DNA from 2 places in the Phyllobacterium sp. LjRoot231 genome. Region 2 is predicted to be linked to the other one. Evidence: predicted binding sites of a transcription regulator. Region 2 holds the regulator's gene; the other holds the start of a gene.
The links. Region 2 encodes LexA, which represses DNA repair genes until DNA is damaged. Its sites were predicted from a motif close to TGTTCNNNNTGTGTTCNG; they were not measured.
Positions count from the first base shown of each region.

Region 1: the regulator LexA is predicted to act here: its motif matches at 4,977-4,994, upstream of ACSQ3H_RS19525 (sel1 repeat family protein).

Region 1 covers NZ_CAXUQT020000001.1:3,901,432-3,913,415, forward strand. Annotated here, with positions in the region: gene ACSQ3H_RS19500 (carboxyl transferase domain-containing protein) at 1-678, shown strand, start outside; gene ACSQ3H_RS19505 (O-acetyl-ADP-ribose deacetylase) at 681-1,205, shown strand; gene ACSQ3H_RS19510 (acetyl-CoA carboxylase biotin carboxylase subunit) at 1,202-3,211, shown strand; gene ACSQ3H_RS19515 (Dps family protein) at 3,307-3,834, shown strand; gene ACSQ3H_RS19520 (hypothetical protein) at 3,883-4,119, opposite strand; gene ACSQ3H_RS19525 (sel1 repeat family protein) at 4,554-4,820, opposite strand; gene ACSQ3H_RS19530 (DUF2147 domain-containing protein) at 5,640-5,987, shown strand; gene bla (class A beta-lactamase) at 6,390-7,280, opposite strand; gene ACSQ3H_RS19540 (hypothetical protein) at 7,325-7,483, shown strand; gene ACSQ3H_RS19545 (SRPBCC family protein) at 7,480-7,965, shown strand; gene ACSQ3H_RS19550 (GFA family protein) at 8,020-8,421, shown strand; gene ACSQ3H_RS19555 (glutathione S-transferase N-terminal domain-containing protein) at 8,856-9,557, opposite strand; gene ACSQ3H_RS19560 (hypothetical protein) at 9,664-9,918, shown strand; gene ACSQ3H_RS19565 (AMP nucleosidase) at 10,004-11,470, shown strand; gene ACSQ3H_RS19570 (VOC family protein) at 11,475-11,984, opposite strand, start outside.
Region 2 covers NZ_CAXUQT020000001.1:3,105,324-3,117,307, forward strand. Annotated here, with positions in the region: gene lpxB (lipid-A-disaccharide synthase) at 1-88, shown strand, start outside; gene gltA (citrate synthase) at 139-1,431, opposite strand; gene gltX (glutamate--tRNA ligase) at 1,577-3,004, opposite strand; gene ACSQ3H_RS15320 (ComEC/Rec2 family competence protein) at 3,118-5,592, shown strand; gene lexA (transcriptional repressor LexA) at 5,589-6,305, opposite strand; gene ACSQ3H_RS15330 (TOBE domain-containing protein) at 6,464-6,814, shown strand; gene ACSQ3H_RS15335 (ThuA domain-containing protein) at 6,853-7,635, shown strand; gene ACSQ3H_RS15340 (Gfo/Idh/MocA family protein) at 7,635-8,690, shown strand; gene ACSQ3H_RS15345 (molybdopterin molybdotransferase MoeA) at 8,682-9,890, opposite strand; gene moaC (cyclic pyranopterin monophosphate synthase MoaC) at 9,892-10,386, opposite strand; gene trpC (indole-3-glycerol phosphate synthase TrpC) at 10,383-11,201, opposite strand; gene trpD (anthranilate phosphoribosyltransferase) at 11,204-11,984, opposite strand, start outside.

The DNA of each region.
Region 1 (11,984 bases), 800 kb from region 2:
GTCGATGGATCGGAATTCGATGAGTTCAAACAGAACTATGGCACGACGCTGATAACCGGCTTTGCCCATCTTTACGGTATGCCGGTTGGCATCATTGCCAATAATGGCGTGCTGTTTTCCGAAAGTGCGCTGAAGGGCACGCATTTCATCGAACTGTGCACGCAGCGCGGCATCCCGTTGATCTTCCTGCAGAATATCACGGGCTTCATGGTCGGGCGTTCCTATGAGGCGCGCGGCATCGCCAAGGATGGGGCAAAGCTTGTCACGGCGGTTGCCACTGCGCGGGTACCGAAGGTCACGATGATCGTCGGCGGTTCGTTTGGCGCAGGCAATTACGGCATGTGCGGCCGCGCCTTCTCGCCGCGCTTTTTGTGGATGTGGCCGAATGCCCGCATTTCCGTCATGGGCGGCGAACAGGCAGCGACAGTTCTGGCTCTCGTCAAGCGCGAGGGTATCGAGCGCAAGGGCGGCGAATGGTCAGCTTCAGAAGAAGCCGCTTTCCGCGCACCGATCCTCGAAAAATATGAGCGCGAAGGCCACCCGCTCTATTCCTCTGCCCGGCTGTGGGATGACGGCATTATTGATCCCGCCAAAAGCCGCGAAGTGTTGGCGCTTTCGCTCTCCGCCGCGCTGAATGCACCGGTGGAGGAAACCAAATCCGGCGTTTTCAGGATGTGAGGATGAACAACGTCAGTGAACGAATGCGTATCCATACCGGTGACATCACGAAATTGACCGTCGATGCCATCGTCAACGCTGCGAATTCGTCACTGCTCGGTGGTGGAGGAGTGGATGGCGCGATTCATCGCGCTGCCGGGCCAGAACTGGATGTCGAATGCCGCATGCTGAATGGCTGCAGGGTGGGCGAGGCCAAGATCACCAAAGGTTATCGGCTGCCGGCAAAATACATCATTCACACGGTGGGACCGGTCTGGAATGGCGGCGGCAATAATGAACGGGAGCTCCTGGCATCCTGTTATGCCAACTCTCTCGCGCTCGCCAATGAATATGGATTGGAGACGATCGCCTTCCCCGCCATTTCAACCGGCGTTTATCGTTTTCCGGCAGACGACGCTGCAAAAATTGCTGTCAAAAGCGTTGCAGACATTCTTGCTCAATCATCAGTGCCAAAGCAGGTTATTTTCTGTTGTTTCTCGGATGAGAGCGCCAGGTGGCATATAGAGGCGAAGGAACAGCTTTCATGACATTCTCCAGAATCCTCATTGCCAACCGCGGTGAAATCGCCTGCCGCGTCATACGTACGGCGCAGAGAATGGGTATCGGCACTGTCGCGGTCTATTCAGACGCGGATGCGCATTCGCTTCACGTGGCGATGGCTGACGAGGCCGTCTATATCGGCCCCTCGCCAGTCACCGACAGCTATCTGCGTGCGGACCATATCATCAACGCTGCTCTGAAGAGCGGGTCCGAGGCCATTCATCCCGGCTATGGGTTCCTCTCCGAGAATCCGGGTTTTGTCGATGCGGTGGTCAAGGCCGGGCTTGTGTTCATCGGACCCTCGGCGGATTCGATCCGCGCGATGGGCCTGAAGGACGCGGCAAAGCGTTTGATGGAGAAGGCCGGCGTTCCTGTCGTCCCCGGCTATCACGGCGAGGCGCAGGAACTGGTGGTGCTTGCCGGGAAGGCGCGCGAGATCGGCTATCCCGTGCTGATCAAGGCGCGCGCCGGAGGCGGTGGCAAAGGCATGCGCAAAGTCGACGACCCCAACGATTTCGCCGAGGCGCTGGGCAGTGCACGACGTGAGGCCAAGAGCGCTTTTGGTGACGACCGGGTGCTCGTAGAAAAATACATCGCCAAGCCGCGCCACATCGAAGTGCAGGTGTTTGGCGACAATCACGGCAATGTGGTGCACCTCTACGAGCGCGATTGTTCGCTGCAGCGCCGCCACCAGAAGGTCATCGAGGAAGCCCCTGCCCCTGGTATCACAGCAGAGGTGCGCGCCGCGATGACTAGTGCGGCCGTCAAGGCGGCGCAGGCGATCAACTATTCCGGCGCGGGCACGATCGAATTTATCGTCGATGCCACGGAAGGGCTGAAGCCCGACCGGTTCTGGTTCATGGAAATGAACACGCGGCTGCAGGTGGAGCATCCGGTGACGGAGATGATCACCGGGCTCGATCTGGTGGAATGGCAATTGCGAGTGGCTGCTGGCGAAAAGCTGCCACTCGCCCAAAAGCAAATCCCGCTGAACGGCCATGCCATCGAGGCACGGCTCTATGCGGAAGACCCGGCAAAAAGTTTCCTGCCAGCCATCGGTACGTTGCACCATCTGGCGTTTCCCAGCGTGGTGAAGGACGGCGAGGTTCGCGTCGAAACCGGCGTTCGGGCCGGTGATACGATTTCGCCCTACTACGATCCGATGATCGCCAAGCTTGTGGTGCATGGCACTGACCGCTCGTCCGCGCTTGCCGCAATGGAAAGCGCCCTGAACCAGACAGAGATTGCCGGAACAACCACCAACACACCTTTTCTGGCAGCGTTGATCCGTCATCGGGGTTTTTCTGCCGGTGACGTCGATACAGGATTGATCGACCGCGATCTTGCAGGATTGATCGTTCCCGTCGCGACGCCAGCAGGTGCGAAGGAGCTGGCTATCCTCTCTGCCAGCGGCCTTCTTAAACGGCCCGTCCTCGGCGATCCGTGGACTGCGTTGCGCGGCTACAGTCATCATAACAGGCTGGCTTATCCTGTCATGCTTGAGGAGGCCGGACAAATCGCCCGGTTTGGTGTCTCCGTGCTTGGAGACGAGCGCTATGCGATTTCCGGACTAGGCACCACGGTCGAACTGCGCGTGCGGCATGAACCGCCAAGCTGGCACATCACCGGTAAGGGCATCAATTTGCTGGCGAAAACCGTGGCTATACCGCATGGCGTAGCCGTCCTCGCCAGCGGAACAGCAACGACGTTCAGCATGGCCGATCCCTTTTTGCTCGCTGAACAGGCAGGCAGCGCGGGTGACCGGCTCACCGCTCCGATGCCGGGCGTGGTGAAATCCGTACGGGTAGCCGTCGGTGATCTGGTTAAAAAGGGCCAGATATTGCTGGTGCTCGAGGCGATGAAAATGGAGCACTCGATCACCGCGCCGCACGATGGCAAGGTTGCCGAGATCGTATCCGAGAGTTCGCAGGTGAAGGAAAATTCACCACTGGTGCGGTTTGAGGAAGCACCTGCCGATACAACCAAGAATTGAGGCAGAAATGCCGGATGACACGTGGTAGAAACTAGTCTGCGTCCACGCCGGGCGCCCAATCCACGAGTTCCCGTCACTTTCGAGGAGATCGATCCATGGCCACAAAATCCCTGAAGACAATCAAGCGTGCACCAACCGCCACACCTAGCGACCTAGGCGGCAACGCAGTGCGCGATATTGCTGGAGCAGTGAATGCTCTTCTCGCCGATACATTCGCGCTCTACATGAAGACCAAAAATTTTCATTGGCATATGAGCGGCCCGCACTTTCGCGACTTCCATCTGCTGCTGGACGAGCAGGCGGAGCAAATTTTTGCGATGACCGATGTTCTGGCAGAGCGAGTGCGCAAGATCGGCGGTATGACACTGAAGTCGATCGGGCAGATTTCCGCGCAGCAGCGTATCCCCGATAATGATGCAAACTTCGTTACGCCGCAGGATATGCTGGCCGAGCTTCGTGACGATACCAAGAGCTATATCGGCTATCTGCGACAGGTTCACGAGCTATGCAGCGAGCATCGTGACAGCGCCACGACAGGTATCATCGAGAACTTCATAGATGAGTCGGAACGCAGGCACTGGTTCCTGTTCGAAGCGACACGCGTCGGACCGGCAAGCGTCTGACCAACCCACGCAATGGGCTCCAGCTGAACCGCGGCTGGAGTTCAGCTCTCAGTCGTTCGCATTCGCCGGTCTTGATTTCCGGCTTTGTTCATCGGCGATAAGCGCTTCCACCGCAGAAATGTTGAGAGCTAAAGTGGCAACTTTGTTCAACGTATTGTTATCCGGGAATGCTTTTGACTTGGCAGACAATAATATCAGCTGTTTTTGAGCATCCGTTAATCTGGATAACAATCCTTCAAGATCGTCCAGCATCGTTTTCCCGTCTTCATCAAGAATCACACGCACTCACTGATCGTTTACTTAACGGATATCTTTCTGTTCGCAAACCCTTAAATTTACCCAAGTAGAATATTATCCTGACTATAAATTTCTTTCTCTTTTGAAGAATAAATTTATCGAAATTCCATCAAGGAAATTCATATCGCGGCGGTAGGCCAAGCTTACCACCGTCAAATTATACAACAGTTTAACTAATTTCTTCCTGGTGCCGATCGATGCCGTCCATTGCCTTCATGACATCAAAATTCGACTTGGAAGATCATCTGCCATGCTCGTAAGCTATCCTTTCTTACAGCAGCACCCTATTCATGCCCTGCAACCAGGGCTGAAAGGTTCCATACTCTTGGTTGTAGTTAAGCAGGATATCCCGTTGTGATTGCATTCACAATATGGAATTTGAATGCAGCGAGCGACTGAACGCCGCTGTCGCCAAGTGATATCTAGTGAGACGTCATCCATTCGCGCGCAGCACGCAGAGCCGCAGCGATATCGGGCTTCGACATTGACTGAGCGAGTTCTGCCCGCAGTTCGGCTGCCCGATCGCACCCCTTGATGGCGGCGATGTTGAACCACTTATGGGCTGCCACAAGGTCGACGGCGCAGTCGCGGCCGGTTGCGTACATGATGCCCATTTCGAAGAGAATATCTGTATGCGCCGAGCCACCGGCATGTCCACTATCGATATGCTGAAGATCAAAGCGTGCCATTTTACCAAATCCCTTGTTGAACCCAAACCGTTACTTGACGAAAGCCCTGTTAGACTTCTGAGAACCGCCTGTTTTGTTGTTTGGCGTGCTCTTTCGATGCTTTCGAGAATGCAGCATAGGCTTGAAATTGCTGTTAAAGGGCATGATTAACCGAGCCCAAACAAAACAAAAACAACTCGTAAATTTCGGAATTCATTAAATATAACGCCCCAGCAATTGCGGGCATTTGTCAAAAATTCGCCTAAAATGCTGGGCAGACATTTCAAGTCTTTGCTAACCAAAGAACTGGTTTATCGGGCGGCGACTTGTCTAGAGCAAGTTTTGTCTACACGAAGCCAGTTCTGTTTCTCGGATGGCGAGACAATCCACCAGGAGGGTGGCGAGGCCGATGTTTATCCATCGGACGAAGCCGCCTGACAAAGTGGGTGGCCGCCAGCCGGAAACCCAGCCGTTGGTTTGCTTTGGCAAACCAACAAGCTGTTAAACCCGCTGGTCGAATTATCCGCATTTCGAGAGAAATGCGGTTCGACCAGTGGGCCAGGTGAATTCGGGCCAAATCCTTCGGGCTTCGACTACGACCGATGAACCACATCGGCCTTGCCAAACCCCTCGACCTTGTCCCAGAATTCCCTCCGGCAGAACGACTCCGTGTGGACAAAACTTGCTCTAGCTCTCTGCCACAGCAGGGCCGCGAAGGCCAGGATTCCGCGCCATTGCCAGCGACACATCTTTCTTCATCGATCGCTTGAATTACGTTTACGTTTGCGTAAGATTATGAGAAATGAGGCGATGTTCATTCGATACATTCGGGAGGAAAGTATGAAACGCAAATTACTGTTGGCCTGCACTGGTTTTGTCCTCATAGCGGGCCCTGCCCTCGCGGAGGAGCCTATTGTCGGCTCCTGGAAGCGGCCGAGCGGAACGATCATTCAATTTTCTTCGTGCGGCGACGATTCCTATTGCGGCACTGTGTTGACTGGAGAGTACAAAGGCAAATCGATTGGTTCGATGTCCGGCAAGGATGGGTCCTATAAGGGCACGGTCAACGTGCTCGATGAGGGCAAGACCTACAATGGCAAAGCGACTGCCAGCGGAAATAAGCTGTCGCTCTCCGGATGCGTGATGGGCGGTCTGATCTGCAAGAGCGAAAGCCTGACCCGGCAGTAACTAGTCGTTGCAATCACGATTACGGGAAATGATCCTTGGCAATGTGACGAAAAATGCTATCTTGTCCCTGGAGCAGGAGGCAGGTTCTCACCCGCCTCCCTTTTCCTAGGTTACTGAAAAGTGAACCCGGACAGACATTGTCCAGCCGGTCCGGGTTCTTTTCAGTTCTAGGGTGACCCTAAACGGTATATACCGCATAGCGCACCTCCAAATCTCATAGGCAAGGCCTTTGCCAATGGTTGAGGTGGCCTATCCTCCTCAATGCACCGGCTGGCTCGGTGCTTTCTGCTTCACCCACAAGACAATCAACGAATGACGTTCTTTGCCTTCGTCAGCAACAAACGCAGGGTTGAATTAAATGCCCCGCGATCCTTGGTGGGTTGTCCTCTTGAATCCTTGCCTTCAGATATTCTCGGCGACCAGGCTCGCGACCTTCTTGTGAATGTCATTGCGGCTGTCGGGCGTGCCCTTCGGGTCATATAGATAGACGGCGAGCAGGATGGGCTTGCGGTTTGGTGGCCAGATGACGGCAATGTCGTTAGCCATGCCGCTGTCGCTGGTTCCCGTTTTGTCACCAACGCTCCAGTCCTTCGGCAGGCCCGCGCGCAAGCGTTTGTCTCCGGTCTTGTTGCCGAGCAACCATTCCGTCAGCTGGTCGCGTGACGATTTGGACAGTGCGTCGCCGAGGGCTGTTTTCTGCAGATCCTTCAGGATAGCTGACGGCGTGATCGTATCGCGGTCATCGCCAGGCTTCGCCTCGTTGAGTTCAGTTTCGCGCCTGTCCAGCCGGAACGTCGCATCGCCAAGGCCGCGCGCATATTTCGTCAGTCCCCTGGGTCCGCCAAGACTGTCGAGAATGAGATTGCCGGCCGTGTTATCGCTCATCGTGATAGCGGCCTCACAGATCGCTTCGAGGGACATACCCTTACCGACATGCTTTTCGGTCACCGGTGAATTGGGAACAAGATCGTCCTTCTTGTAGGTGACAACCCGGTCCAGTTGCTCCTGCTTACGATCAACACGCGCGAGTACGGCCGCGGCGGCAAGAAACTTGAATGTGCTGCACATGGCAAAGCGCTCATGCTGGCGATACTCGATGCGATTATCGCTGCCGGTATCGTGAGCCGAAACTCCAAGGCGTGCACCTGTTTCCTGCTCGAATGCCTTGAACGCGCCGGCGAGGTCCACCCGGCTCGCTGGTGCAGCCTGTATTGACCTCTGCGACAAGGCCAGCGCCGGCATTGCCAGCATTGAACCAATCAGTGCCCCGCGGCGCGTGATACGACCACCCATTTCTCATCTCCATCTCCGACAAATCAAACAGCGAGGATTCTCGCTTGGCACAAGCTGATGTCCGATATGGCAATTTCCAAGGAAAATTTGTGGCCAAAAAAGAGCTGCCAGCAAACTTGACGTTTGTGATCGCAACCTTTATTAAACCAAAAGGTTATTTAACTGAAAAGTTATACAAGAAGCCCGGAGGAACCGAACCGTGAATGCAAGAACACAACAGGATGCAGACCACGAACTGACCATTACGCGGCTTTTGAATGCGCCACAGGCGCTTGTGTTCAAAGCCTGGACAAAGCCTGAACTCATTATGCGTTGGTGGGGACCCAAGGACTTCACCTGCCCGGGCTTCAAAATGGATTTCAGGCCCGGCGGAGCCTATCGTGGTGCCATACGGTCACCTGATGGCGAAACGGCATGGATGGTCGGTCACTATACGGAAATCATCGAGCCCGAGCGCATCGCCTTCATTTTTGCCTGGGAAGACGCTGATGGCAAACGGGGCATCGAAACCCAGATCGTGGTTACGTTCACTGCCTATGGTGACCAGACAAGGCTCGTTTTCCATCAGGCTCCGTTCGACTCTGTCGGAGAGCGCGATTCACACCGCGGTGGCTGGACTGAGTGCCTGGAACGTCTCGAGGCCTATGTCGAGCCGCTTCAACAGATGGCAAAGTCGGGAACTTGAGGTTCTGAAAGGGCTTCTGCTCAACATGATGCCGCCGCAACATCGGAGGACCAGATGAAAAAAACATATCACGGAAGCTGCCATTGCGGCGCTGTCCGCTTCGAGGCGGATATCGATCTCGATCAGGGCACAAGCAAATGTAACTGCTCGTCGTGCGCAAAAACCCGCTTCTGGAAAGCGTTTATTGGCGAAAATGCTCTTCGGTTGACCGCCGGCAAAGATTATTTGACTGAATACCAGTTTGGAAGCCGGACAATCGTACATTTCTTCTGCCGAACATGCGGCGTTAAACCCTTCGGCCGCGGTGCGTCAGCGGATATGGGTGCGTTCTATGCGATAAACCTTGCCTGCCTGGACGATTTGATGCCCGAAGAGCTAGTGAACGCGCCGATTGAATATCAAGATGGAAAACATGATCTTTGGGAACAGGCACCTGCTGAAGTCCGCCATTTGTGAAGAATTGGCATAATACCAGTGGTTGTTCCGAGGCCCTCAATTTTCATGGATTTAATCGATTTAGACTAGGGTATAATTGCGGGAATGCACTCTTTCTCGTATTTATCAGCTTTCAGCGTGAAGTTGTTTCGAAATGTCGAATATTGAAACTTTTTTATCCTGTGTTGTTGATCTAGTGAGGTAACCCATCGTTTGTGTGCATCCCTCCCTGCATACAAAGTCTGGATGAAATTCTGGGAGGCCAAGAATAAGAATAGCTTCGTGTTGTTTTTGTTCTTGATACGTTGCCCCACTTGGGCTGAGCAATACAGGACCAAGGCGCCCGGACAGATCCTTCGCTGGTCACGGGCAAAGACAGGCAGTCATGGTAGTCCCTCCATGGCTGCCTTTTGGTTTTAAAGTCGGGGATTTCTCTGCCCTTATCGCCGTCCAGACTAACGCGCTTTTTGACCGAAAAGAATTTTCTTTGCTTCTTCATCGTCGGCAATACTGCGGCGTTCAGCCTTACCCACTTCTACGCCGCGCTGCACGGCCGGACGGGCTCCAATTGCTTCAAACCAGCGCTTCAGATTGGGAAAATCGTTCAAATCCTGGCCCTGGTTGGCATGGGAAATCGTCCAGCCGTAGGAAGCCATGTCGGCGATCGTATAGTCTCCTGCCAGGTAATCCCGGCCTTCGAGGCGGCGGTTCATCACGCCGTAGAGACGATTGACCTCGTTCGTATAACGGTTGATGCCATATTCGATCTTTTCCGGCGCATACTGACGGAAGTGGTGGGCCTGACCTGCCATCGGTCCGAGGCCGCCGACCTGCCAGAACAGCCATTCCTCGACTTGAACGCGCGTACGCTCGTCCTGCGGATAAAACTTGCCGAACTTGCGGCCGAGATATTGCAGGATCGCGCCGGATTCGAATACGGAAATCAGCTTTCCGTCCGGACCCTCCGGATCGACGATAGCAGGCATGCGGTTGTTGGGAGCGATATTCAGAAACGACGGTTCGAATTGATCGCCCTTGCCGATATTGATCAGCTTCAAATCATAAGGAACGCCCAGCTCCTCAAGCATGATGGAGATTTTCCAGCCATTGGGCGTGGGCCAATAATAGAGTTCGATCGGCTTGGTCTGTGTCGTCATCTCAGTCTCCGGGAGAGCGGGGGAATGTCGTGGCAGAACATAGGGTTCTGATTGCCGATCACAAGTGCAATGCAAGAAATCACCCTTCTGTTTGAACGGACGATGAATGAACGCATCAGCTTTCGTTCAGCCCGGTTACGCCATTGTCTCGAAATCAACAACGCAGAGCGGCATCGGGACAAGGAGTGATGAGATCATGATACAATCAACAGCAAATCTATCGCTGCTTTTTCTGCGTGCGCTGATTTTCTCGGCTATTCTCGTCGGTCCTGTGTTGGCCTTTGCCGCAAGCTATGAGGGACGGAACCCTTCCAATGGCAGTATAGGGCTTGTTCTCCTCGTCAGCCTGCAGAGAGTTTGAGACACTGCTTTTCAAGTGTCATGCGATGTTACTATATTGGGGTATGGACAAAAGAATCGGAACCAAGAAACCCGCGGCCATCAGCATGCCCAGCCATGTCGACCCGCGAGAATTCACAGATGCCAAGGCAGCCGTTCAGGCGTTGAGCGCGCTTTATGAGCGCAATACGCAATTTTTGCGCGATGCCTTCGATAAAGTCGCAAGGGGCGAAGCCAGGGATACGATACATTTCCGCGCATTTTATCCGGAAGTGCGTCTTTCGACATCGAGCTACGCGCAGATTGATTCACGCTTGGCCTTCGGCCACGTGTCAGCGCCCGGTCAATATGCGGCGACTATCACACGGCCGGATCTATTCGATAATTATCTCGAGGAACAGATAAGGTTGCTGATCCGCAACCATGGCGGCCCTGTTACAGTGCAGGAATCGACAACGCCCATCCCCATCCACTTTGCCTTCCTCGAAGGTACCCATGTCGAGTCCTCGGTGGCGGACGCGTTTACCCGTCCCTTACGCGATCTGTTCGATGTGCCGGATCTCGCCGCCACCGATGACCGCATCGTCAACGGCGAATACGAAACCGACGATCTCGACAGCATCATGCCGCTGTCGCCCTTTACCGCGCAGCGTGTCGATTATTCCTTGCACCGGCTGTCGCATTATACGGCGACGCGGCCGATGCATTTCCAGAACTATGTGCTGTTCACCAACTACCAGTTCTATATCGACGAATTTTGCGCATTGGCACGCGGACTGATGGCAGAAGGCGGTAGCAGCTACGAGCGTTTCATCGAGCCCGGCAACCTTATCACCGAAGCCGGCCATGACGCACCGACATCCGGCGTGCCCGTGGGCCGGTTGCCGCAAATGCCCGCCTACCACCTTGCACGCAGCAATGGTTCCGGAATCACGATGGTCAATATCGGCGTCGGCCCTTCCAACGCCAAGACGATCACCGATCATATCGCGGTCCTACGCCCGCACGCATGGCTGATGCTCGGCCATTGTGCTGGCCTGCGCAACACACAGGCGCTCGGCGATTATGTCCTTGCCCATGCCTATGTGCGCGAAGATCACGTGCTGGATGACGATCTGCCGGTCTGGGTGCCTATCCCGGCACTTGCCGAAGTGCAGGTCGCACTTGAACAAGCAGTTGCGGAAATCACCGGGCTCGAAGGGTATGATCTGAAGCGCATCATGCGTACGGGCACCGTGGCAACGATCGACAACCGTAATTGGGAGCTACGCGACCAGCGCGGCCCCGTCAAACGGCTGTCGCAGTCGCGCGCGATCGCGCTCGACATGGAATCGGCGACGATCGCGGCGAATGGTTTTCGCTTTCGCGTGCCTTACGGAACGCTGCTTTGCGTTTCAGACAAGCCGCTGCACGGCGAATTGAAACTGCCGGGCATGGCGACGGAGTTTTACAAACGCCAGGTGGCCCAGCACCTGCAGATTGGTATCCGCGCCTTGGAGAAGCTGGCTGAAATGCCTCCGGAGAAACTGCACTCCAGAAAGTTGCGCAGTTTCTTCGAGATGGCATTTCAGTAGACGATCAGCCCTTGGGACCCAACAGCGCGAACCATACGCCTTGCGGATCGTTACCATGTAAAATCCACTGACCACCGGGAACTTCCATCGGGCCAAAGAGCACCTGTCCACCCTTGTCCTTGACGCGGCCTTCCGCTGCAGTGATATCGTCCACGCAGAAGTAATAGCGCCACATTACAGGCGCTGACGGTTCTGACCTGTTCATCATCGCGCCAAACATTTGACCGTCGCGCTCTATAATCTGATAGGTGCCCATCGGCCCCATATCCATCGCTTCACCTTTGGTCCAGCCGAACAGGCCGGAATAGAAGGTAAAGGCCTTTTCCCAGTCGGTCGATTGCAATTCGTGCCAGCCAACCGTGCCTTGCGTGGGTGGTTTGGGATAGTCGCCGCGCTCTTGCATCGACGGCTTGAACAGGGTGAAAGGCGCCCCTTGCGGGTCGGCGGCGACCGCAAACCTCCCGACTTCCGGGATATCCTGCGGCTCAACCGTTATCTTGCCTCCCCCACTCTT
Region 2 (11,984 bases):
TGACAAGATTTCCCGATTGATGCAGACAGACCGGCCGGCCGGCGAGATTGCCGCAGAAAAAGTGCTGGAACTTGCCAAACAGAAATGACGAATAAAAAAGGCGCCAGATGGGCGCCTTTTTCGTCATAGGATCAATGACTATTTGCGGTCTTCGACGCTCACATAATCGCGCGGCGTCGCACCTGTATAAAGCTGGCGTGGGCGGCCGATCTTCTGGTGCGGATCTTCGATCATCTCTTTCCACTGGGCGATCCAACCGACGGTGCGCGCGACGGCAAACAGCACGGTGAACATGGTGGTGGGGAAGCCGAGCGCCTTCAATGTGATGCCGGAATAGAAATCGACGTTCGGGTAAAGCTTCTTTTCGATGAAATATTCATCGGTTAGCGCGATACGTTCGAGTTCCATCGCAACGTCGAGCAGCGGATCATCCTTGATGCCGAGTTCGGCGAGAACTTCACGTGTTGTCTGCTGCATGATTTTGGCGCGCGGATCGTAGTTCTTGTAGACGCGATGACCAAAGCCCATCAGGCGGAACGGATCGTTCTTGTCCTTGGCGCGATTGATATACTCGGGAATGCGATCGACAGTGCCGATTTCACCGAGCATCTGCAGCGCTGCTTCATTGGCACCGCCGTGAGCAGGACCCCAGAGGCAGGCAATGCCAGCGGCGATACAAGCGAATGGATTAGCGCCCGACGAACCGGCAAGACGAACTGTTGACGTGGACGCGTTCTGCTCGTGATCCGCGTGCAGGATGAATATGCGATCCATGGCGCGTGCAAGAACCGGATTTGGCACGTACTCCTCACATGGAACAGCAAAGCACATGTGCAGGAAGTTCGTTGCGAAATCGAGGTTGTTCTTCGGATAAACGAAGGGCTGGCCAATATGGTATTTGTATGCCATCGCGGCGAGGGTCGGAATTTTCGCGATCATGCGGATCGAAGCGACCATGCGCTGATGCGGATCGGAAATGTCTGTCGAGTCGTGATAGAACGCCGACAAGGCGCCGACACAGCCGACCATGACGGCCATCGGGTGCGCATCGCGGCGGAAACCGCTGAAAAAGCGCGACATTTGTTCGTGCACCATGGTGTGGCGCGTTACGCGGAAGTCAAAGTCCGCCTTCTGGCTCTTTGTCGGCAATTCGCCGTAGAGCAAAAGATAGCAAGCTTCGAGAAAATCGCCGTGTTCGGCCAGTTGTTCGATCGGGTAACCGCGATGCAGCAAGATCCCCTCATCGCCGTCGATGTAGGTAATCTGCGACTCGCAGGATGCTGTGGAAGTGAATCCGGGATCATAGGTGAAGGCACCGGTATTCTTGTATAATGTCCCAATGTCCACGACATCCGGCCCAATGGTCCCCTTTTTAATGGGTAACGAGAATTCGTGACCATTCAGGTCGATGTTGACGCTGTTTTCAGACATTGCCGTTCCTTTCTTGCTTTAACTTGCGCTGATCCAGCGCAAAAGCACCTACCTCGCTCGAGGCCATAATCTTTATCTTGTCAGGCACGACACCGTACTCGAACGGTACGATGTTGCAATGCAAAAATTCGCTCAAATTTGCGTGCTATTGCCCTTTTACCTGATCCTCTATGCGGCCCAGGGATTCTTCTCTTCCCAATACCGCCAATACATCGAAAACACCCGGAGACGTTGCTCTTCCGGTCAAAGCAGCACGCAAAGGTTGCGCAATTTTCCCGAGCTTCAGACCCGCTTTTTCGGCGTGAACCCGCACCGCAGCATCAAGCGTTTCAGCGCGCCAATCAGTAACCGCTGATAGTTCCGGAAGTACGCCCGAAAGAATGCTCCGGCCTTCCTCGTTGAGCAAGCCGGAAGCTTTTTCATCCAGCTGGAGCGGCCGCTGTTCAAAGAGATATTTTGCGCTGTCGGCGAGTTCGACAAGTGTCTTTGCGCGCTCCTTCAAACCCGGCATCGCTGCAAGCAACTGCTTTTTCGTCTGGTCGTTCAGCCGCGACAGAATCTCCGTACCACCTTCAATTTCCGGCAGAATATCGATCATGGCCTTGACCAAATCAGCATCGTCGGAAATTCGCATGTAATGCCCGTTGATCGCCTCGAGTTTCTGGAAATCGAAACGCGATGCACCTCGGTTGATATCCGAGATTTCAAACCACTGGATCATCTGCTCATCGGACATGATTTCGTCGTCGCCATGGCTCCAGCCGAGGCGAACCAGATAATTGCGGAGCGCTGCAGGCAGATAGCCCATGGCACGATAGGCCTCCACACCAAGCGCACCATGCCGCTTCGACAATTTAGCACCATCTGCGCCGTGAATGAGCGGTATGTGACCCATGACCGGTACATCCCAGCCCATCGCATTATAGATCACTGTCTGGCGCGCCGCATTGGTCAAATGATCGTCGCCACGGATAATATGGGTAACACCCATATCGTGATCGTCGACCACCACGGCGTGCATATAGGTCGGATTGCCGTCGGAGCGCAGAATGATGAAATCATCGAGATCCTTGTTGGGGAAACGGACATCGCCCTGAACCTGGTCGCGAACGAGTGTTTCACCTTCCTGCGGAGCCTTGATGCGGATGACCGGCTTGACACCTGCCGGTGCTTCCTTGGGATCACGATCTCGCCAGCGGCCATCGTAACGTGGTGGACGGCCTTCTGCGCGGGCTTTCTCGCGCATCTCTTCAAGCTCTGCCTGAGAGGCATAACAATAGTAGGCTTTGCCCTTGGCAACGAGCTCTTCCGCAACTTCGCGGTGGCGCGGCGCGCGCTCATATTGCGATACGGCATCGCCATCCCAATCGAGACCCAGCCACGTCAAACCGTCGAGAATGGCAGTGACGGCTGCTTCCGACGAGCGTTCGCGGTCAGAGTCCTCGATGCGCAGCAGCATCTTGCCGCCCGTATGCTTTGCATAAAGCCAGTTGAACAAAGCCGTACGGGCGCCGCCGATATGCAGATAACCGGTTGGGGAAGGTGCGAAACGGGTAACGACAGAAGATGACATAAGGTCTCCAGGAGGTGCCCGGCGTATTAGCCGAACGTCCAATCGAATTGATCTGGCGTTCATGTAGCATAGCACCGCTGCTGTGCAAGGGCATTGGCAGAACCGGAAAGCAAATGGAAGGTCCTGCCACCAGAACAAGAACCAGCGAACAGCTGTTTTTTCTCCGTCCCGACAGCGGCGGCCATGAAATTGCGACTCAAACGCAGGCTGGCAATTTAGTCATCGGGAAGGAAAGCTGGCCTGCCAGGTTACAGGGACTTGGCAATTCTGCACGAGCTCAACTTCAATCAGCACTGCTCGCAATCCCTACGGCATTCAACTGCGAAATCGATCGCGGCACGCTGTTTCTGTTCTTACCTGTCTTCTCTGGAATCGGCGCGATTTTCTATTTCAATGCGGCTGTTGAACCGAGGCTCGGCGCCGTCCTTTCGGGGCTGACACTTCTCATCGGCTGCCATGCCTTGGCCCACGCGCGACCCATGATCCGGCTTGTTCTTTTACTCGCAACCGCACTTGTGGCGGGCATGCTTTTCGGCAAAGTCGAAACGATGCGGGCCGGGACCCGAATGCTCGGATCGGAAGTCACGACGCGGATGACTGGTCGTGTCACGGCCATGTCGAGAGATGCCAAGGGTGGATGGCGTCTCACCATGGATGTGATCTCGACGGCACGCCCGGCGCTGCAATACGGACCGGATCGTATCACCGTTTCAGCCAGATCAGTTCCTCGCGACCTGAGGGTTGGCGACGGTCTCGCCGGCCTCGTCCATCTGCGGCCGCAATCAGGCCCAGTGCGTCCGGGCAATTACGATTTCGCCTTCTACAACTACTACCGGGGCGTCGGCGCCAGCGGATTTTTGCTGGGAAAGCTTGAAACAGTGCCTGTGGCTTTGGACACAGGGCCAGTTGCGACGACATTGATGGCGATCGCAAATATCAGGCAACAACTCACCCAGCGCATCCTGCGCAACATTAGAGGCGAACCGGGTGACATCGCTGCGTCGCTGATCACAGGGCAGCGCGATGGCATCAGCGATGACACCAACAACGCTTTTCGCTTGAGTGGACTTTCGCATATCCTGTCGATCTCCGGTTTTCACATGGCACTGGTAGCCGCAACGATCATCGGTTCGCTACGCGCGATCATGGCGTTCTTTCCCGGATTTTCGGCGCGGTTTCCGGTGAAGAAATTCTCGGCGGTGATCGCCCTCATGGGTTCCGCATTCTATTTGTTGCTTTCAGGCTCCGATGTTGCTGCCCAGCGCAGTTTTGTAACGCTCGCGGTCATGCTTTTAGCCATGACCGTCGACCGGGCGGCGATATCGATGCGCAACCTCGCCATTGCAGCGTTGATTACCATTGCCATCTCGCCGCACGAAATTCTCGGACCGAGCTTTCAGATGTCGTACTCGGCAACCGCCGCTTTGATCGCATTTTATAGCTGGTGGTCGCATCGGCAGGGCAGGCGCGCCTTCCGGAGAGGTGTGTCCAATCATTTGCTTCTGGCTCTACCGCTGAAGGCCATCAACCATATCGGTGCGATTGCCATGACATCAGTGGTTGCCGGGACCGCAAGCTCAATATTTGCGGCCTATCATTTCAACAATACCGCGCCCTTCGGGCTTGTCGGCAATGCTCTCGCGCTTCCGGTCATTTCAGTGTTTGTCATGCCGTTTGCAGTGCTCGGTTTGCTGGCCATGCCATTCGATCTGGATTGGCTACCCTTTACGGTCATGGGACAGGGGATCGAGATCGTCATCGCTATTGCAAAAATGGTCGCTTCGCGCTCTCCAAGCGGCAATCTTGGCCTGATGCCACAGGGCACGTTGGTCCTTATGAGCGTTGGTCTTATCTTGCTCCTGTTTCTTTCAACGCGTCTGCGCCTCTGTAGTATACCCGTCCTCGCAACCGCAGCGTTGTTCATGCTCCGAGCGCAAGAGCCCGGCATTATCGTTTCGGAGGATGGAAAACTGGTCGCATTGCGCACGGGTGACAGAGATCTCGCAATCAATCGCACGGCCGGCAGTGCATTCAGTTTAAACAATTGGCAGCAGGGCTATGGGATAAACGAGGTGGTAAAGCCGCTGAAGGCTGGTGCGCTTTCCAAAGAAACGCAGTTTGAATGTGTTGAAAAACTTTGTACCGCACGAGAGCCGGGCGGATTGATAATCGCCTATACGGACGATCGCAAGCAGACCGTATTGGCTTGTGGGGAAGGGGACATTGTCATCCTGGCCTTTGCCGGCGCACCGACAATCTGCGGGGACAAGAACACACTGGTGCTCACCAAGCGTGATTTGGCATTGCATGGAACTGCGGAAATAACTTTAAAACCGCCCGAACCGCTACCCCCGACAATCGCCAGGAATAAATCACCAGAAGTGGTCCTTGCCGAAGCAAACGATTCCCGCCTTCGACGACTCCGGTCTGCCAGCATCAACTACGCCGTTGGGCCGCCGGACCGGCCTTGGAACACCTATCGGACCTACTCCCGCGCCGCCCGCAATATCGAGGACTACAAATCCCGTAAACGTGTGAACGCTGATAGCGATGAGGCGGCAGCCTGTGAAAAATCGGCTGACTGCTAGTATCGTCGTATAAGACCGACCAGCTTTCCCTGCACCTGAACGCGATCCGGACCAAAAATGCGTGTCTCGTAGGCCGGGTTCGCCGCTTCGAGGGCAATCGATGCTCCTTTACGACGAAAGCGCTTGAGCGTTGCCTCCTCATCATCAACCAGCGCAACAACGATCTCGCCGGGATTAGCGGTATCGCCGCGCTTGATCACGACGGTATCGCCATCGAAAATCCCGGCCTCGATCATCGAATCGCCTTTGACTTCGAGCGCGTAGTGTTCGCCGCTACCAATCATGTCCGGGGGCAGGCCGATCATGTGGGTCTGGTTCTGAATTGCGGAAATTGGCACACCAGCGGCGATGCGGCCCATGACCGGGATATTGATCACGGTTGAACCATTCGAGTCGTCGGATTGGCGTGTTTGTCGCGGCGGAGCGACATTCCGGCCAAGACTTCCTTCAATGACACTCGGAGAGAATTTTCGTTGGGCGTTGAGGCCGGGAGCGATCGAGTCGGGCAGGCGCAGAACTTCCAGCGCTCGTGCACGGTTTGCAAGCCGGCGAATGAAGCCGCGCTCTTCGAGCGCAGTGATCAGCCGGTGGATGCCGGATTTCGATGCAAGATCCAATGCATCCTTCATCTCGTCGAATGAAGGCGGTATGCCCGTTTCCTTCAGACGCTCGTGGATGAAGAGCAGGAGTTCATGTTGTTTACGCGTGAGCATCGGCGATCCTTTGCGTGGAATCGGAAAAACAAAACCAGAACAAACACTATCTGTTCCAGTTGTGTTCTACAAGGATTAATATGTGGTGTATGCGAGCCGAGAAACGCACTTGACCGTTATTTAGCCGGAATAACCGGCGGGCCGCTGGATTGGCGCCATTGGAGCTTTATGAAAAGCCGGAATCGATCTTTGTCGCCGGTTTCATAGGCTCGCCCAAGATGAATTTCCTGACCGCGGAATTCGCAGGCGCTTACAAGACCGATATATTGGGTGTGCGTCCGGAACACTTGGAAATCAAGGACAAGGACGGTCTGTGGAAGGGCAAACTTCTGTTAGCGGAAAACCTTGGATCTGAGAGCTTCCTCTATATCGATATCGGTGCAAAGGAACCCTTGGTCGTGCGGCAGGATGGCTCGGCCCATCAACAACCTGGGGAACTGCTTTGCGTTACGCCCGTTAACAACAACATCCACCGTTTTGACCAATCGGGCCGCCCGGCGGCAAATTGACAAAATCTCCGCATCAAACATGAGACAAGGAAAGTCCAATGGCAATTCGCACGCTTATCTGGGGCGAGAACGTCCATGAACAGATCAATAAAACCGTTGCCGACATCTATCCGGAAGGCATGCACAACCAGATCGCCAAGCTTTTGAGGAGCGATACCAACCTCAGCATCAAAACCACCACTCTGCAGGAGTCGGAACACGGCCTGACGGACAAGGTGCTGGAGGAGACCGATGTGCTTGTCTGGTGGGGGCACCGCGCGCATGGCGATGTTGCCGACGAGATAGTCGAGCGCGTCGCCAAGCGGGTATGGGAAGGCATGGGACTGATCGTCCTGCATTCGGGGCACTTTTCGAAGATTTTCAAAAGATTGATGGGGTCACCCTGCGCTTTGAACTGGCGGGAGGCGGGTGAGCGGGAACGCCTCTGGGTCGTCAATCCCGGCCATCCCATCGCTAAGGGTTTGCCCGCATTTTTCGAGCTGGAAAATGAGGAAATGTACGGCGAACCGTTCTCGGTACCCGAACCGCTGGAGACTGTTTTCGTATCATGGTTCCAGGGCGGCGAGGTGTTTCGCTCAGGGCTTACCTATCGAAAAGGTGCTGGGAATGTTTTCTACTTCCGCCCGGGACATGAAACCTATCCGACTTATCATGACGAAACGGTGGGACTGGTGCTGCGCAATGCGGTGAACTGGGCGTATAATCCGCTGCGTTTTCCGGCTATCACGGAGGCGCCGAATGTGCCGGTTGAGAAAGCTTTGGAGCCGATCACGGCACGCGGCGGCAGTTTGCACGAGTCCGGCGAGGAAGGTTTTCGTTGATGCGTCTATTAATCCTGGGGACTGGCCATATGGCGAGCGCCCACGCCAGAAACTTTATCGATATTGAAGGTGTCACATTCGCCGGTGCGGTTGACGTCGACAAGGGCAGGGCGGAGGCGTTTCGAGATAAATACTCTTTCGAGCGGGCGTTTACGTCACTTGAAGATGCGCTCGCCTGGGGTGAGTTTGACGCTGTCGCCAATGTAACACCCGACAGCGCCCATCATTCCACAACAATGAAGTGTCTTGCCGCCGGCAAGCATGTCTTTTGCGAAAAGCCACTGGCGACGAACTTTCACGATGCCATGGAAATGGCCGAAACCGCCGAAAAGGCCAATCTGGTCGGCATGGTCAACCTGACTTATCGCAACGTAGCACAGTTGCAAACTGCCCGCCGGATGGTGACAAGCGGGCAGATTGGCAAGATCAGGCATGTCGAGGCGTCTTACCTGCAAAGCTGGCTGGTATCAAAAGTCTGGGGCGATTGGCGCACGGAAAGCCAATGGCTGTGGCGCTTGTCGAAACAGCACGGATCCAACGGAACCCTCGGCGATGTCGGCGTCCATATTCTCGATTTTGTCGTCTATGCCACCGACACGGAAATCGACGAGGTTTTCTGCCGTCTGAAAGCTTTTGACAAAGCAGACGGCAACAGGATCGGCGAGTATCAACTCGATGCGAACGACAGTTTCACCATGACGGTGAGCTTCACCAACGGTGCCTTGGGCGTTGTACATTCAAGCCGCTGGGCCACCGGGCATGTGAATGAACTGCGTTTGCGTGTCTATGGTGACAAGGGCTCGTTCGAGATCCAGCATCGCCATGATGGATCGAAGCTTTTCGTTTGTCTTGGCGACGATATCGAGACGGCGACCTGGAAGGAAATCGATGTCGAGCCGGTGCCGACCAATTACCAGCGCTTTGTCGAAGCCGTGGGGCAGGGCCGGACGCTGGAGCCGTCATTCCGTCACGCGGCCAAATTGCAGAAGGCAATCGACCTCGCCACCGTCACAGAGGTCGACCGCAAGGAGCACCGGCTGGAAGGGTCAGCGTAGCATCATAACGCTGCATGCCGCTCCCGCCTTGATGGCGGGCGCATGCGGTTCACGGACGATCAGGCCGTTGGCATCCGCCAGAAACTTCAGCATGGACGAGTCCTGCACAGCGAACGGGGTCGCAATCAGTTGTCCGTCCGCGCCTTTGGTAATGCGGGCGCGGATATAATCCTGACGCTGGTCATTGGTGCCCATGTCGGTTCCAAGGACTGCCGATCGCAGATCCGGCGCATGGGGCAAGCCCAGCATGGCGTGGATCAGCGGGATCAGAAATATATGCGCGCAAATCAGGCTTGATACCGGATTGCCGGGCAGGCCAAGGATTTTCATGTCCTGCAGGCGGCCAAACATCAACGGCTTGCCCGGACGTAGCGCGATCTTCCAGAAATCGAGTTCCATGCCCTTGGCAGCGAGTGCCGGCTGAACGAGGTCATGATCGCCGACCGAAGCACCGCCAAGCGTAACCAGAATATCGGCTTTGGCCGCCACAGCCTGATCGAGCGCATCGCTCAAGGCTTCGAGCCGATCCTCGGCTATCCCAAGATCAATCGGCACGCCCCCAGCCTGCCGTACGATCTCAGCGAGTCCATAACTGTTGGAAGCGATGATCTGGTCCGGTCGATAACTCTCACCGGGCGTAACCAGTTCGTCGCCAGTCGCGAGAATTGCCACGCGAGGCAGCCGAAACACTTCGAGAGTAGGGTGATCGGCCGCAGCGGCGAGGGCAAGCGCAGCCGGGTCAAGAACCCGTCCCGTCTCCAGCAGCAGATCGCCTTGTTCGAAGTCCAGACCGGCTTTGCGGATATTCCTGCCGAACGTGACGGTTTCGGTGATCTCGACCTGGCGATCTCCCGGAATCGTGTTTTCCTGGATGACAACACTGTCCGCGCCTTCGGGAACCGGTGCGCCCGTAAAAATGCGGACGGCCTCACCCGCATTCATAGTACCGGAAAATGCATGGCCTGCTGCCGACTGACCTATCAGTTTCAACGTGACCGGAACGCTCGCCACGTCAGCAGCTTGTACGGCGTATCCGTCCATAGCGGAGGCTGCAAAGGGGGGCTGCTGCCGTTTGGCATGAAGATCAGCAGCGAGAACACGACCACCGGCGGCGGCAAGCGGAATAGTTTCGGGTTCGACCGTTTGTGCACTGGCGAGAATACGCCTTAGTGCCTCGTCAACCGGAAGAAGTCCTGACATTCTAGTTCTCGCTCGCTATGGCCGACCATTCACCGGATTTGCCGCCGGTCTTCTGCAGAAGACGGATATCCTGGAGGACCATTGCCTTGTCTGCAGCTTTCGCCATGTCGTAAATGGTCAGGCATGCAATAGAAACGGCGGTCAGCGCTTCCATCTCGACACCGGTCTTGCCGGTCAATTTGACCGTTGCGACGACGTGCAGGCCCGGCAGCGCATCATCGGCTTCGATATCAATGGATATCTTGCTCAACAGCAGCGGGTGACAAAGCGGGATAAGATCATGGGTCTTTTTTGCTGCCATGATGCCGGCGATCCGCGCCGTTCCAATCACGTCGCCCTTGGCGGCATTGCCGGATTTGATAAGCGCCAGCGTTTCCGCGCGCATTCTTACCGAGCCTTCAGCAACGGCGACCCGCTCCGTTTCAGCCTTGCCGCCGACATCGACCATGTGGGCAGCACCCGTCTCGTCGAGATGCGTAAGCTTGGGTGTTGTCATGCCGCGTCTGTCTGCTTTTCTGCAGTGCCCTGCAATAGGGTTTTCGTTGCCGTCGCCACATCGTCCTGACGCATGAGGCTTTCGCCGACGAGAAATGTACCGATGTTGGATTTGGCTAGCCTCCGGCAATCGGCATGCGTGAAAACGCCGCTCTCGCTGACCAGGAACTTGCTTGATGGCACCATTTTCGCCAGCCGTTCCGAGACAGCCAGGTCAACGTTGAACGTGCGCAGATCCCGATTATTGATGCCGAGCAAAGGCGAATTCAGTTTCAGCGCGCGCTCGAGTTCCGCCTCGTCATGCACTTCCACAAGTACGTCCATACCGAGGCCAAGGGCTGTCTCTTCCAACGCTCTGGCTACATCGTCGGTGACGCTTGCCATGATGATCAAAATGCAATCGGCGCCCCAACTGCGCGCCTCGTAGACCTGATAGGTGTCGAAGAGGAAATCCTTGCGCAGGGCAGGCAGTTTGGTCGCGGCCCGGGCGGCTTGCAGGAATTCCGGAGCGCCCTGAAACGATGGCGCGTCGGTCAGCACGGAAAGGCACGCGGCTCCGCCGGTCTCATAGGCTTTTGCCAATGCCGGCGGATCGAAATCCGGACGGATCAGGCCCTTCGACGGGCTTGCCTTCTTGATCTCGGCGATAAGTGCGAACTCTCCCGCGGCGCGTTTCTTCTGCAGTGCCGAAAGGAAACCGCGCGGCGAGTCCTGGTCTTTTGTCTGCGCCTTCAGATCATCAAGTGTGACCCAAGTCTTGGCCGCGGCGATTTCCTCGCGCTTATAGGCTTCGATCTTGCGAAGAATATCAACCATGGTCAAAGCGCCTCGCTGTTGGAAACATGAACCAGCTTTTTTAGCACATTTCGCGCAGCACTGCTGTCGATCGAGTGTGCAGCCATTTCGATGCCAATTTTGAGATCGGGCGCTACACCGGCAATTACAAGCCCTGCGCCAGCATTGAACAGGGTGATATCACGGTAAGCGCCGTGCGCCCCATCCAGCACCGAAAGCAGGGAGACGGCGTTTTCATCAGCCGTTCCACCCTTCAAATCCTGTGGATCGACAAGACGCAGGCCATACGATTCAGGATCGATCTCGAAGGTACGAACTTTTCCGTTTTCCAGCGCTGCTACCTTGGTAACGCCGGCTGTGGTGATTTCGTCCAGACCATCGCCATGCACGACCCAAACGGCTTCGGATCCGAGATTTTTCAGGACGTGCGCGATCGGCTCGACCCATTCGGGTGCAAAGACACCGACCAATTGACGTTTGACGCCTGCGGGGTTGGTCAGAGGGCCAAGCAGGTTGAAGATAGTACGGGTGCCAAGCTCGACGCGCGCCGGGCCGACATGCTTCATTGCCGGGTGATGCATCGGCGCGAACATGAAGCCAATCCCGGCCTGTTCGATGCAGGTGGTAATCAGTTCGGGGCCAATTTCGATGTTGATGCCAAGCGCTGCCAGCGTATCGGCCGAGCCGGAACGCGATGACAGGGCGCGATTGCCATGCTTGGCGACGGGAACACCTGCACCGGCGGCAACGAATGCAGCGCAGGTCGAGACGTTGTAGGAACCCGACTGATCGCCACCCGTGCCG